DNA from 2 places in the Paenibacillus sp. plas6 genome. Region 1 is predicted to be linked to the other one. Evidence: predicted binding sites of a transcription regulator. Region 1 holds the regulator's gene; the other holds the start of a gene.

The links. The regulator Rex, encoded in region 1, represses fermentation and respiration genes when NADH is low (regulators of the CRP and FNR family bind a similar motif). The targets are predictions, from matches to a motif close to TTGTGAAATATTTCACAA.
Region 2: a site for Rex is predicted at 5,497-5,514, ahead of nadA (quinolinate synthase NadA). Genes of this name have one in related genera too.

Annotation. Positions count from the first base shown of each region.
Region 1 is NZ_CM170151.1:60,518-68,061, reverse strand. It holds gene dinG (ATP-dependent DNA helicase DinG) at 1-2,784, shown strand, start outside; gene AC2TDL_RS00245 (redox-sensing transcriptional repressor Rex) at 2,838-3,482, shown strand; gene AC2TDL_RS00240 (amidohydrolase) at 3,475-4,770, shown strand; gene AC2TDL_RS00235 (hypothetical protein) at 4,772-5,320, shown strand; gene AC2TDL_RS00230 (hypothetical protein) at 5,639-6,190, shown strand; gene AC2TDL_RS00225 (AAA family ATPase) at 6,180-7,544, shown strand, end outside.
Region 2 is NZ_CM170151.1:2,007,514-2,015,057, reverse strand. It holds gene AC2TDL_RS09030 (vWA domain-containing protein) at 1-232, shown strand, start outside; gene AC2TDL_RS09025 (serine/threonine protein kinase) at 216-1,151, shown strand; gene tilS (tRNA lysidine(34) synthetase TilS) at 1,164-2,603, shown strand; gene hpt (hypoxanthine phosphoribosyltransferase) at 2,649-3,185, shown strand; gene ftsH (ATP-dependent zinc metalloprotease FtsH) at 3,273-5,318, shown strand; gene nadA (quinolinate synthase NadA) at 5,619-6,557, shown strand; gene nadB (L-aspartate oxidase) at 6,606-7,544, shown strand, end outside.

The sequences.
Region 1 (7,544 bases):
GATGAATTAGAAATAGTTGATACATTCAGCACATTTGTAAAACCGACAGTTGAAATTCCTCCCTTTATTACGAATTTAACTGGAATCAGCATTACTGATGTTCAAGATGCTCCTGATATTAGCGAAGCATTGTTACAACTTATCCCATACATTGATGATGCTGTTCTTGTTGCGCATAATGTTGGATTTGATGCTAATTTCTTAAATCACGCACTTGAAAATAGCGGGTACCTTCCTTTTGTTGGAAGAAGATTAGACACAATGGACTTATTGCGAATTTTATTTCCGTCGATTACGTCTTATCAGTTAGGAACGGCAGCTGAACAGCTTGGAATAGTTCATAATCATCATCACCAAGCCGATGCTGATGCTATGGCGACAGCGCAAATATTCATTCAATGTGTTCAAAAGCTTCGTTCCCTGCCGCTGCTTACGTTGCAGCGGCTATCTTCATTTTTTGATGAGAGTCGTGATTTGGGCTGGTTTATTAAATACAATGAGCAGCTTGTTGAGCAAGGAGCAGTTTTTGACTCAGCGGATTATGATTACTACAGACAATTTGCCTTGAAGGCGAAGCCTTGGCAAGAGGAAACTTCTGTACGTGAAATGGAGGATGCCAACAGTTACTTCGAGGGCAATGTCAGCTTCGAGCAATATATTGATGATGTTCAACAGCGTTTTCAGTCATTATATGAAAACTACGAACGGCGTGAGCCGCAAATGCAAATGTTTTCCGAAGTTTTTGATGCACTTAGCAAACAAAAGCATTTGTTAATTGAGGCTGGGACAGGAACAGGAAAATCATTAGGTTACCTTATACCTTCCTTATATTATGGCATCCAAGCGGAGCAAAAGATCGTTGTTAGTACCCATACCATTAATTTGCAGGAACAGCTGCGTCATCGAGATATTCCTCTCTTGAATGAGGTTTTGCCATTTCCTTTTCGTGCTTCTTTGTTAAAAGGGAGAAGCAATTATTTATGTATGCGCAAATTTGAACATAAGCTCAATTTACTTGATTTTGCAACACCTGTAGATGATCCAATTACAGCATCACAGATGGTAATTTGGTTAACTGAAACGGAAACAGGCGATCAAGAAGAGCTAAATTTAGGTTTACGTGGTCAAGACTTTTGGGATACCGTAGCTAGTGATGCAGACTCATGTTTGAATCGAGCTTGTCCTTGGTTTAAACGTTGCTACTATCATCGTGCGAAGCATGAAGCGAATATCGCTGATGTATGCATTACGAATCATTCGATGGTATTTACTGATATTCAAGCCGATCATAGGCTGTTGCCTAGCTATAACAATTTAATTTTAGACGAGGCGCATCATTTAGAAGAAGTTGCAAGCAAACATCTTGGTAACCAAATTAATTATTTTTCGTATATTCATGCAATGACCACTTTGTTTAAAGACAGTAGAAGCGGCTTACTTCCTTCTCTGCGAGTTAAAATTGCTCAGGAGGGAGATGATCATCTGGCAGCATGGCAAGAAGCAATCGACACTTCCTTCCCTACGCTACAAGATATTAAAGAGCATTGGGACAAGCTGTTTGAATATTTATATGAAATTTTAACAGCTGAAGCAGAAACTTCTGGCAATGATGCTACAGAGCAGGCTGGAGGTTTTGTGCTGCGCCTAGATCAAAACAATCTGCCGAGCCGTTGGAGCAATATCGTCGAAACTGAAAATGAAGTATATGTTGGACTCAATCGCTTTACGAAGTCATTAGAAAAGCTAGCTGCAGATATTAAAGAGCGATTAGATGAAGATCTTGTACTGTCTGGATTATTAACGGATTTAAATGGGGTTGTGCGTGAGCTAAATCGTATTAAGGATGAGTTGCGTCAATTTATTGGGTTTAAAATGGACGATTATGTATACTGGGTGGAAGGAACTCAGAACTATAAGTTTCGTTCTGTTCAATTATTAGCATCGCCAATAGACGTATCGCCATTGCTAAAAAAATATCTGTTTAATGTTAAAGATAGCGTTATTATGACCTCTGCGACGTTATCTATCCAAAAAAATTTCACTTATGTGAAAGAACAGCTAGGTCTCAATTTTGAGCTAGAGGACCGAGTCAATGAAGTAATTCTTGATTCCCCGTTTCGTTATCGTGAGCAGGCGTTAGTTATTATTCCAAGAGATTTTCCAGTATTGAAGGGTTCTAACGTACCTCAGTCGTATTTAGATAAATTAGTAAGCTCATTATTTGATTGCGCTGTTGGGCTTGGTGGCAAAATGCTTATTTTGTTCACTTCCTATAGAATGCTTAAGCAGGTGTATGATCCGTTAAAGGAATTGCTTGAACCTCAAAATATTACCGTTTTAGGTCAAGGAATTGATAGTAATAACCGGACGAAGCTGACGAGAAGATTTTTACAGCAACAGCAATCTGTTTTGCTAGGTACAAGCAGTTTTTGGGAAGGTGTTGACATCCCAGGAGAAGCATTGCAATGCTTAGCGATCGTTCGCTTACCATTCCAGCCGCCTAATCATCCGCTAGTTGAAGCGAAGTCAGAGTTACTTTTACGCGAAAAGAAAAATCCGTTTATGAAGCTTTCTATTCCGCAGGCGGTTATTCGCTTTAAGCAAGGTTTTGGGCGTTTAGTACGCACAGCAACCGATAAAGGAATTGTTATCATTTATGATACACGCGTAATCGAAGCTTATTATGGCAAACATTTTCTATATTCATTGCCAGGTCCGAAAATTGAGACAATGTTTGCAGACCAGATGGTACAACGAATGGATCAATGGCTTAATCCTTCATAGATCCTTCATAGTACTAGGAAAGATTGGTTGTAAAAGAAAGGGAGGGGCATCAATTGAAACAAGAAAAAATATCTGATGCTGTCGTCAAGCGATTACCCTTGTATTTGCAAGTATTAAATGAGTTAAAGGTTCGTGAGGTTAAGACAGTATCTTCACAAGAGCTTGGACATTTATTAGATTTTAATCCTGCGCAAATACGCAAGGATTTAGCATACTTTGGTGATTTTGGTCGCAAGGGCATTGGCTATGAAGTTGATTATTTAATTGATAAAATTCGGCAAATTCTAAAGATTAATCAAACGATTAATGTAGCACTTATCGGTGCAGGAAATTTGGGGCATGCTTTATGCAACTATAATAAGTATAGCAAGGATAATATGCAAATCGTTGCGGTATTTGACTCATACGAAGGTAAAATCGGGACAAAAATAAATAATTTAATTGTTCAACCGATGTCAGAGCTTTCAGAAACGATTAAGAAAATGAATATCCGCATCGGAATTATTACCGTTCCTGCTCAGGAAGCACAAACAGTTGCCAATCAGTTAATTGAAGGGGGAATTGAAGGGATTCTTAATTTCGCTCCAACTATTTTACGTGCTCCTGAGGAGGTACGGGTACAACACGCTGATTTTACAAAGGAATTATTAAGTCTTGCCTACTACTTAAATCATAAAGAGGAGGAAAATAATGAGTAAAATATGGGTAAAAAATGGTGCCTTCATTACAATGGCAACTGACAAGCCGCAGGTGTTTCATGGACATATGTTAGTAGAAAACGGAGTTATTTCATATGTTGGTGAACAAGAGCCTGCTGCTTGCGAAGGGGCAGAAGTAGTTGATGGCAAAGGCTTATTGTTTATGCCTGGACTTGTAAATACGCATGGACATGCTGCGATGTCGTTGCTGCGCGGTTATTCAGATGATCAGCAACTGCAAGTATGGCTTCAAGAAAAAATGTGGCCAATGGAGGCTAAATATGTTGATGCGGACACAAGAGCCGGCAGCAACTTGGCGATTGCGGAAATGCTATTAAGCGGAACAACAACGTTTGTTGATATGTATGATCGTATGGATCAAGTAGCAGGAGCCGCAGTGGAAGCTGGTATTCGTGCGTTTTTAACTCGCGGTGTTATCGGTTTATGTTCTCCTGAGGAGCAAACAGCTAAGCTTGAAGATGCGATTAGCTTTGCAAAGCAATGGAACGGAGCGGGGGATGGACGAATTCGAACAATGCTATCTCCGCATAGCCCATATACTTGCCCGCCTGACTATATTGAGCGTATTATTGCCGCTGCACATGAGCTTGATTTGCCGCTACATACGCATATGTCAGAAACAAAAGCAGAAGTTCAGCAAAATGTTGATCAGTACGGAAAACGTCCTGTAGCACACTTAGATGCGCTTGGCTTTTTTAGTCGTCCTGCATTGCTGGCTCATGCTGTGCATTTGACTGATGAAGAAATTGATTTATTAGCAACTCGCGGCGCTTCCATATCTCATAATCCGATTAGCAATCTTAAGCTAGCCAGCGGTGTTGCTCGTGTGCCTGACTTATTAGCAAAAGGGGTAAAGCTGTCTTTAGGTACAGATAGCGTGGCAAGTAATAACAATTTAGATTTGTTCCAGGAAATTCGTGCAGTTGCATTATTGCATAAAGGAGTATATGGTGATCCAACTGCGGTGCCTGCATACACAGCATTGCAACTTGGCACATCGCTTGGTGCGCAAGCGATATGGCATAATCATATCGGTATTTTAGAGGCTGGAAAAGCTGCTGACTTTATTGCGATTAATATTGATCAGCCTCATTTCTTCCCGCGTACCGATCTTGTTTCGCATCTTGTATATGCTGCAAATGGACGAGATGTTCAGCATGTTTGGGTAGCTGGTAAACAACTTGTGAAAAACAGACAGCTGCTTACACTTGATGAGGAAAAAATTCGTTATGAGGCAGAGGCAGCTTATCAGCGCCTATTGAAATAAAATGAGAGCAATTGAAAAAAAACGACCGCCGTTAATGACCAAACGACGCTGGACTATTTTAATCTTGTTGTTGCTTGTCGCAATCATTACATTGATTGCACTTTTTTACCGTTCCATTCAGAGCGAGGTTTGGCAGCAAGAAAGCGATATTAAAAAAATAATCGAGCAGAGAGCAGCCTATGATTTAGAAAGCATCGAGAGCTTAGAAAAATATGTATGGGAATCTGCTTATTGGATATTGCTGGCTAACAAGGTTGAGAACGGTGCATTAACATATTCAGTGTGGGATAATACAAATTTCATTGCTGAGCTTAATTATAACGTGGCAATAACGAAAGAGGATATGCAGAATATCGTTACAAAAAGCAAAAGTAATGCGACGAACATCAGCTTGCAAGCGGGTTATGCATTTAATCAATTTGTATGGGAAGTTAAATATCGTGATCGCGATACTTCGCATATGAAAATTGCTTTCTATAATATGACCACTGGAGCCTTAATTGATGAATATACGATTCCTAAGGGCAGTATGCCGATTAGCGATTCGTAACTGAATAAGGCAACATGAAAATTAAATAATTGTATAAATCAATTAAAACCTTTAAGGATTATAACTGCAAGATTAGAATAACTAATTTTATTGCTGTTAATTTTCCTTAAAGGTTTTTTTGCTATCGATTTGTATATTTCAACTTTTTAATCAATTTCATGCATAATCTCCTCATTAAAAAAAGCTTCCTTTATTTATATAATACATCAAGTGTAAATAAGTGATATACTTATTGATATACTCTAGTTATATACATTTATATATACTAATTATTATGTTTTATTATATAAAATTTTATTAGATAGAGGAGATGCTGCTATGAAAGATTTGAAGTTTAAACCAGTTATTGTTTCATTCCTAGTTGTTGTTCTGCTATTAGCAGCAGGAAGTCTTGGATATCGTTATATTGCACAGGAAAAACCGTTGCAAGAACAGCTTGCAAGCATGCAATATTCACAGATTACATTACCGCTTAAAAAGCAAGATGGGAAATATAATATCTCCATGCAAGTAGAAGAGAACTACAAGCTTCAGCAAGCATTCGATGAGCTTAAAGAAGTGATGGCTAAGCAAAAGTTAAATGAAACTGACTACACCCTTTCATTAGTTCACAATGATACTGAAAGTGCAGAGCTAAAAGCCATTTGGCAGAAGCAGTTGTTTGCAATAGCAGAGATAATGGCTAACGGGCAATATTCAAAATTACCTGAGCTTATGCAATTGATTGAACAGCAAAATGAAGGTGTAGAGGCAATAGCCGATATGGACGAGCAATATGTTTACATTACATTGCTTAAGGATGGACTGCGTTTAGATCAATTGCTTCCACTTGATGGCGGTAAAATGGAGGTATGGAATAATGCGAAATAATATATTAGAAATCTTGATCGGAACTGCACTAGCTCTGCTCGTGTTTGCGATAGGTTATTTCGTACATTTTGGTGCAGCGGTATTAATATTGCTGCTTATTGCTTTCTTATATGTCATGCAATTTAATAGTAAAGGCTCTCTAGGTTTAGCGAGCTTAAAAAATAAAAAGGAGCAAGTTATTCCGCCTATTACATTTGATCATGTTGGCGGGCAAGAGCATGTAAAGCATGAGCTTCAAGAAGCGCTTGATTTTCTTGTTAATCGTGAGCAAATTGCTAAACGAGGCATACGAATTTTAAAAGGGATACTTTTAACGGGTCCTCCTGGAACAGGTAAGACATTGTTAGCGAAGGCAGCAGCAAATTATACAGACAGTGCGTTTGTCGCAGCATCAGGCAGTGAATTTGTCGAAAAGTACGTAGGTACAGGCGCCAATCGCGTACGTGAATTATTTACGAAGGCACGCAAGCAGGCTAGAGCAATGGGGAAAAAAAGTGCAATTATCTTTATTGATGAAATCGATGTGATTGGCGGTAAACGTGACGGTGGACAGCTGCGTGAGTACGATCAGACGCTCAATCAGCTATTAACGGAGTTAGATGGGATTTATCATGACGCTGAAGTTCATATTTTATTAATCGCAGCGACAAACCGTAAAGATATGCTTGATGATGCTTTACTTCGTCCAGGGCGATTCGATCGCCATATTGAAGTAGCATTGCCTGATAAGCGGTCAAGAAAGCATATTTTACAACTTCATGCTGCCAACAAAACACTAGCTGATAACATCGATTTTGATGAATTAGCAAAAGATACGTACCAATTCTCTGGAGCACAATTAGAAGCAGTAATGAATGAAGCGGCAATATATGCGATGCGAGCGGGCGATGAAGCCATCTTGCAGGAGCATATTCAAAATGCAATTGATAAAGTGCTGTTAGGTGAGAAAAATAATCGTGAAGCAACAACTGAAGATAAAATTCGAGTTGCTCGTCATGAACTTGGTCATGCGATTATGGCAGAAGTAACGACTCCCGGATCGGTAGCACAAGTCGTACTTTCTCCACGTGGAGGAGCACTAGGCTTTGTTAGGCATACGCCGCTTGCGGATAAATATCTGTATACAAAGACAGAGCTTGAGCATAAAATAATGGTCACACTTGGTGGAGCGGTTGCAGAGGAAATTTATTACGGTGAACGCAGCACTGGATCAAAGGGAGATTTTGATCAAGCGTTAAACATTGTGAAAACGATGGTTGAATGCGGATTAACAGATGAAGGGATCATTAATGCGGAAATGATGACCGCTGATCGCTGGAGTGCTATTAGTAACAAAGTACTAAATGAATGCTTA
Region 2 (7,544 bases), 1.9 Mb from region 1:
TAAAAGTGAAATCTCAGTTTTTCATTTTCCTGGATCAAAGCAAGAGGATTGCGTGTTAGATTTGGACTGGACAACACATTTGAAAGGAGTGCACTCCATCTTTCCTAAGCTGCATATGAGTGGTACAACACCAACTGGACCTGCTCTAATGAAGGTGGTTGAACATTTTATAGAGAGCAAGCTGTTGCGTGACAGAGAAATGGAAGGGATGCGCGGTGACGACGTCATTTAATTTGCCGATAAAAAAAGGCAGTGTCATTGTAGGCAAATGGAAAAAAGGACAGTATCGAGTCGAACGTCTGCTTGGTGAAGGTGCAAACGGCAAAGTATTTTTAGTGTCGAAGGATTGGCAATGGTACGCATTGAAAATTGGCCAAAGCACTGTTGATTTGCAGTCAGAAATTAATGCGTTAAGAGCATTGTCGCAAAATAATAGTTTGCGGAAAGTCTATCTCAAGGATGTCGATGATTGGGTCACGCCACAGGGGAAGGAAATCCCGTTTTATACAATGCGCTACGTACAAGGAACAGATATCGTTAAATATTTATCATTACACGGCAATGAGTGGTTTCCGATAGTGGGACTTAATTTGCTCCGCTGTTTGTCAGAATTACATCAAGCGGGCTGGGTTTTTGGTGATCTAAAGCTAGAGAACATTATTGTTGGGCAATATGGGGAAACAGAGCTAATTGATTTTGGTGGTGCTACACAAATCGGTAAGGGAGTTAAGCAATTTACGGAAATTTATGATCGAGGTTATTGGAATTGCGGCTCCCGCTCAGCCGATCCACAGTATGATCTATTTTCTTTTGCCGTGCTCTGTTTACATTTATTTGCTCCGTTCAAGCTCCATCAGTTGACGAAAGAACTATTACCGCAAAATCGCTCTAATGAAGAGCTGATGGAGCTGGTTAAGCAGACAACGCCTCTTAAACCTTTTACGCGCTGGTTAGAAAAAGCATTTAACGGGAAGTTTACTAGCAGTAAGGAAGCAATGGAAGAATGGAGAAGACTTGCGCACAAACAAAATGCGTTAACTAAGCAAAAAGCGACGCCCCGTTGGTTAAAAATATTGATTGCTGTTTCAATCATTACGCTCGGATTATCGGCTTCACTCTATGTATTGGACTATACTGGCTTACTAAAATAAAAGGTGAGAAGCATGAGGATTGTTGAAGAAGTAAAGGCAGTACTTGCTGAAAGTGGTTTATTGAAAACAAATGCAACTATTGTCGTTGCTGTGTCAGGCGGTGTTGATTCAATGGCATTGCTGCACGTGATGCATCATGTGCTGGCTTCAACAGAGCTGACATTAGTTGCTGCTCATGTTAATCACGGGTTTCGTGTAGAAGAGTCCGCTGCGGAAGCCAAGCTGGTGCAAGACTACTGTAAAAAACAAGGTATTAGGCTAGAAATAGCGGAGTTAAATATGCCGGAATATCTTCAGCACAATAAGGAAAACAGTCAAGCTGCCTCGCGTGCAAGAAGATATCAATTTTTTCATGAAGTTGCAGCGAAATATAAGGCTAGCGCAATAGCGCTGGCGCATCATGCGGATGATCAGGCGGAAACCATTCTTATGCATGTTTTGCGTGGTACAGGGCTGAATGGACTTAAAGGAATTGTACGAATGCGGAATGAAAAAAACGTGGAACTAATTCGCCCTTTGCTACGTATGAGAAAGAATGAACTATTAGCATACTGTCAACAGCAAGCGGTTCCGTTTCTAGAGGATAGCAGCAATAAGAGCAGACATTATCAAAGAAATGCGCTTAGAATGGATATTATCCCTCAACTCGAACGCTTTAATCCTCAGCTTGTTACTTCTCTCTGCCGATTGGCGGAAATAGCAGGAGAGGATGAAGCGTGGCTACAGGAGCAATGCGAGCAGCGTTTCAATAAAATTGTTTCCAGGGATGGAAATAGTTATATTATTCGTTGCAAGCAGTTAAACGCCGAGCCGATTGCTTTACAAAGGAGACTTATTAAACTAATATTAAGTTATCTGTCGCAAGATGAAGATGTTGTGTCATTTGAAGGTGTTGAACGAATAAGAACAGTGGCGCGACTAGACACTAAAAGTGTAGGCAGAATGGATATTGGTGCAGGTTTAATCTGTGTTCGCGAATATGAACAATTACGATTTGTACATATTAAGGATTATGAAAATGCAGGCTCTGTGATAACGCCATTACTTCTATATCAAGAGCAGTTGCCGTGCGAGCTGCAATATGGAGATTGGCTTATTCGAGCTTGTCTAGTTGACAAAAATGAGCAGCCACAGCTGCGTTCTAAGTACGAAGCTGTATTTGATATTGATGCACTTACGATGCCACTAGTGATCCGCAAGCGAATTAATGGAGATCGCATGCAAGTTTTAGGATTAAAGGGCTCAAAAAAAGTGCAAGATATGTTCGTGGATGCTAAAATTGCAGCAGCAAAGCGTGATCATTATCCTATTATTGCTGATGGATCTGGTGAGATTTTATGGTTGCCAGGTATTCGCCGCTCATTGTTTGGACTTGTTAACGAAAATTCAAAATGGTTACTACATCTTAAATGTGATCGGTACTGGTCATCTGAAAGCGATGAATTGGAATGAAGCACGTTTATGAACATAACATAGTTTAGTGTAGGGGGATCACAGTTGTTAAACGATATTGAGAAAGTACTATATAGCGAAGAAGACATTGCACTTAAGGTTAAGGAGCTGGGAGAGCAGCTTACAAAGGATTTCGCAGATCGCAATCCGCTTGTAATTTGTATTCTTAAAGGTGCCTTTATTTTTATGGCAGATCTTGTAAAAGAAATTAAAATTCCATTGGAAATTGACTTTATGGCTGTTTCGAGCTATGGGCAATCAACGAAATCTTCTGGCGTTGTAAAAATTATTAAAGATTTGGATGTCTCGGTTGAAGGTCGTCATGTCCTAATTGTAGAAGATATTATTGATAGCGGCTTGACTTTGAGTTACCTAGTTGATGTATTAGAGCATCGCAATGCAGCTTCCGTAACGATTGCTACATTGTTTGACAAGCCTGCTCGTCGTACGGTAGATTTACAGCCGCATTACAAAGGCTATACGCTTCCAGATGAATTTGTTGTTGGCTATGGTCTTGATTATGCAGAAAAATATCGTAACCTTCCGTTTATTGGTGTTTTAAAACCGGAAATCTATTCTTAACCACGCATGTAGTCTCCGAGCAACCTCTATTGTGATGGAAAGTCATGCTATGGTAAAATATTTTAAGCGTCTGAGAGGAGGTAGGGGATGAAACGGTTCATCCGTAATACAGGTTATTATTTAATCATTTTTTTAGTTACGATAGGGATTTATAACTACATCAATAATTCAAGTGATTCATCTAAACCTATAAGATTTGATGAGCTGATTACAGCGATCGAATCTGGTAAGGTAGGAGAAATTACTTTAAAGTATGAGGATGAGTCCTATTTAGTAACTGGTAAGTATAAGGATGCTCCTGCTGATGGCAGTAGTCAAAACTTTACTTCGCGAGCTGGGGTAAATGCACCAGATCAATTTGAGCAGTTAAGGCAGCAGTATAATTTTACATTAAAGTATGAAAAGATGAAGACAGCAGGATTCTGGACGAATTTCCTAATTACGATAATTCCGTTCGTGTTGATGATTATCTTATTCTTCTTCCTCATGAATCAAGCTCAAGGTGGCGGCGGTAAAGTTATGAACTTTGGTAAAAGTCGAGCCAAGCTATACAATGAGGAGAAAAAACGCGTAACATTCCAGGATGTTGCTGGTTGCGATGAGGAAAAGCAAGAGTTAGTCGAAGTTGTTGAATTTTTGAAGGACCCGCGCAAGTTTAATATGGTAGGGGCACGTATTCCAAAAGGCGTGCTGTTAGTTGGTCCTCCGGGAACAGGTAAAACATTGCTAGCACGAGCTGTTGCTGGTGAAGCAGGCGTACCGTTCTTTAGTATTTCCGGTTCTGACTTCGTAGAAATGTTTGTTGGTGTCGGTGCTTCTCGTGTTCGTGACCTGTTTGAAAATGCAAAGAAAAATGCGCCATGTATTATATTTATTGACGAGATTGACGCTGTTGGTCGTCAACGTGGTGCAGGTCTTGGCGGCGGTCACGATGAACGTGAACAAACATTGAACCAAATGCTTGTTGAAATGGACGGTTTCGGAGCAAACGAAGGAATTATTATTATCGCTGCAACGAACCGAGCAGATATTCTTGACCCAGCCTTACTTCGCCCGGGGCGTTTTGACCGTCAAATTACGGTAGATCGTCCAGACGTGAAAGGTCGTGAAGCGGTACTTAAAGTGCATGCACGCAATAAGCCGCTAACAAGTGACGTAAAACTTGATGTAATTGCAAAACGTACAACAGGTTTTAGTGGCGCTGACCTTGAAAACCTATTGAATGAGGCGGCTCTACTTGCAGCACGCCGCAATAAAAAAGAAATCAATATGGTTGATATTGATGATGCGATTGACCGTGTTATCGTAGGTACAGAGAAGAAAAGCCGCGTGATCAGTGAGCGTGAGAAACGTATCGTTGCTTATCACGAAGCTGGTCATACTGTAGCTGGATTTTTCATGGAACATGCCGATCAAGTTCACAAGGTAACGATTATTCCGCGTGGACGTGCTGGTGGTTATGTGATTATGCTACCTAAAGAAGACCGTATGCTTGTAACGAAAAATGAACTGCTTGACCGCGTTTGTGGTTTGCTAGCAGGTCGTGTTGCCGAAGAGCTATTTATTGGTGAAATCGGTACAGGTGCATACAGTGACTTTAAACAAGCAACAGCTATTGTTCGCAGCATGATTACCGAATATGGTATGAGCGACCGTCTTGGACCAATGCAGTTTGGTAATTCGCAAGGTCAAGTATTTTTAGGTCGTGACTTAGGTCATGAGCAAAACTACTCTGATCAAATCGCTTACGAAATTGACCAAGAAATGCAATCAATTATTAATAGCTGCTATGAACGTACGAAAAAGTTGCTACTAGAGAAAAGCAAGGAAATGCACCTTATTGCAAATACTTTGCTTGAAGTGGAAACACTTGAGCTTGAGCAAATTAAATCGTTAATTACTACAGGCGAACTGCCTGAGCCATTCTCTGGTGGTAATAAAAGTAATAACGGATCAAGCAGTAGCGCTAATAAAGAAGCGACAAATGTAGCTGAAGTTACAACGACTGAGCCAATTGTCGATGAAATTGGCGATGTAAAAGTACGGATTCAGAAGCGTGAGCAAGATGAATCAGAGAAGCAGCAAGGCATTGTTGAAGAGCAACCGTCTAACAATGACGACAAGAAAGAATAACACCATTAAGTAGTTAGACGCTAACCGAAAAAATTAGGATAGGCTGTATTGTTAGCATATTGAGCTTGCAATACAGCCTATTTATTTTTAATTACATTTTTTTCTTAAACATTGATGAACATTTGCGCTCAATTCCATTGACATGAAGCGGTAACACATGTAAATTAAATCTTGAATCATTTGCAATTGTTCACAAACTTTTAAAAGCTTTGGTAGCGACTAGAAAAGTAAGTGCATGATTTCACAAAGTTGCTACTCATGGAAGTGCTTTACTAACGCATTCTTAAGGAGAGGATTATTGTGGAAACTTTGGCGCTTGAACGCAAGCAGGAACAAAACCGCCTATTGCGTGAACGCTTGATGGAATTAAAAAAAGAGCGCAATGCAATTATTCTAGCTCATTATTATCAGCGCGATGAAATTCAAGAGGTAGCAGATTTTAGAGGAGATTCCTTCTTGCTTGCGCAGAAAGCTGCACAAACGGATGCTGATACCATTGTATTTTGCGGTGTTCATTTTATGGGAGAGAGTGCAAAAATATTAGCACCTAACAAAACAGTAATTATTCCAGATGAACGCGCAGGCTGTCCAATGGCAGATATGGTGAATGTAGAAGGCTTACGTAAGCTGAAAGCACAGCATCCGAATGCCACAGTTGTGACATATATCAATTCTTCAGCAGAGATTAAAGCAGAGACAGATATTTGCTGTACGTCTGCCAATGCAGTTAAAGTCGTTAATTCCGTAGAAAGCGACGAAGTGATTTGGGTTCCTGATAAAAATCTTGGTCATTATGTACAACAGCATACCGACAAAAAGATGATTATATGGGAAGGCTATTGCAATACGCATGATATGTTAACTGTTAAAGATGTTGAAGAAATGAAAGCACAGTATCCAAATGCACAGTTTGTTGTTCATCCTGAGTGCCGACCTGAAGTCGTGGCATTAGGTGACTTTGTAGGAAGTACAACAGCAATTATTAAATATTGTAAGGAATCACCATGTCAGGAGTTCATTGTTGGTACAGAGGACGGTACAGGATACCAGCTTCGTTTAGACAGTCCTAATAAAAAATTCCATTTTGCATCGAAATATCTTGTTTGTCCAAATATGAAAGTGAATAACCTGAAAAAGCTGGTGAAATGTTTAGAAACGATGCAGCCTCAAATTTACGTGCCGCCTCATATTGCTGACCAGGCACGTCAATCATTGGAGCGCATGCTACTAGTTAAATAGTAGCATGCGTTATTCCTATTATGAAGGGAATTGACGGAGGGTACTACAGTGATACCTAAATATTTAGTTGATATTGATCTACAGAAAATGCCGATTGTCGACACTGATGTTATTGTGATCGGCGCAGGTATAGCAGGCTTATTTACCGCATTGCGCGCTAGCGAAACGTCAAAGGTAGTTCTGGTGACAAAAAAATCATTGCTTGATAGCAATACACGCTATGCACAGGGGGGCATTGCTGCGGTAATTTCTGAGGATGATTCGCCGGAATATCACTTACAAGATACATTAATTGCCGGCGCAGGATTATGTGATGTTGAGGCTGTTAATGTGCTTGTGCATGAAGGTCCAATGGGTGTAGAGCATCTTATTCAGCTTGGGACGCATTTTGATATTGAAAATGGCGAGTATGCTTTAACAAAAGAAGGTGCACATAGTCAGCGTCGAATTTTGCATGCAAATGGTGATGCGACAGGATATGAAATTGTTCGTGCTCTATCAGAAAGAGCAATTGCTTCACCAGCTATTGAAGTATGGGACAATCACTTTATTATCGATCTTGTAACAGAAAACAATGTTTGCTATGGAGCTATCGTTCAAAAGGATAACGGTGAACGGTTGTTTCTTCGTGGAAAAGCGACTGTGTTATGCTCAGGTGGAGCAGGGCAGCTTTATCGCTATACAACAAATCCAGATGTAGCAACAGGTGATGGGGTGGCAATGGCTTATCGTGCCGGTGCGACGATTCGTGATATGGAGTTTGTGCAGTTCCATCCTACTGCCCTTTGTTATCCTGGTGCGCCACGCTTTTTAATTTCTGAAGCAGTGCGTGGTGAAGGTGCAATTTTGCGTAATATTAAAGGCGAGCGGTTTATGGAAAAATATGATGCTAGACTAGAGCTTGCTCCACGTGATATTGTGGCACGTGCGATTGTAAGTGAAATGGAGGAAACTAAATCGACCTTCGTCTATATCGATATTACACAC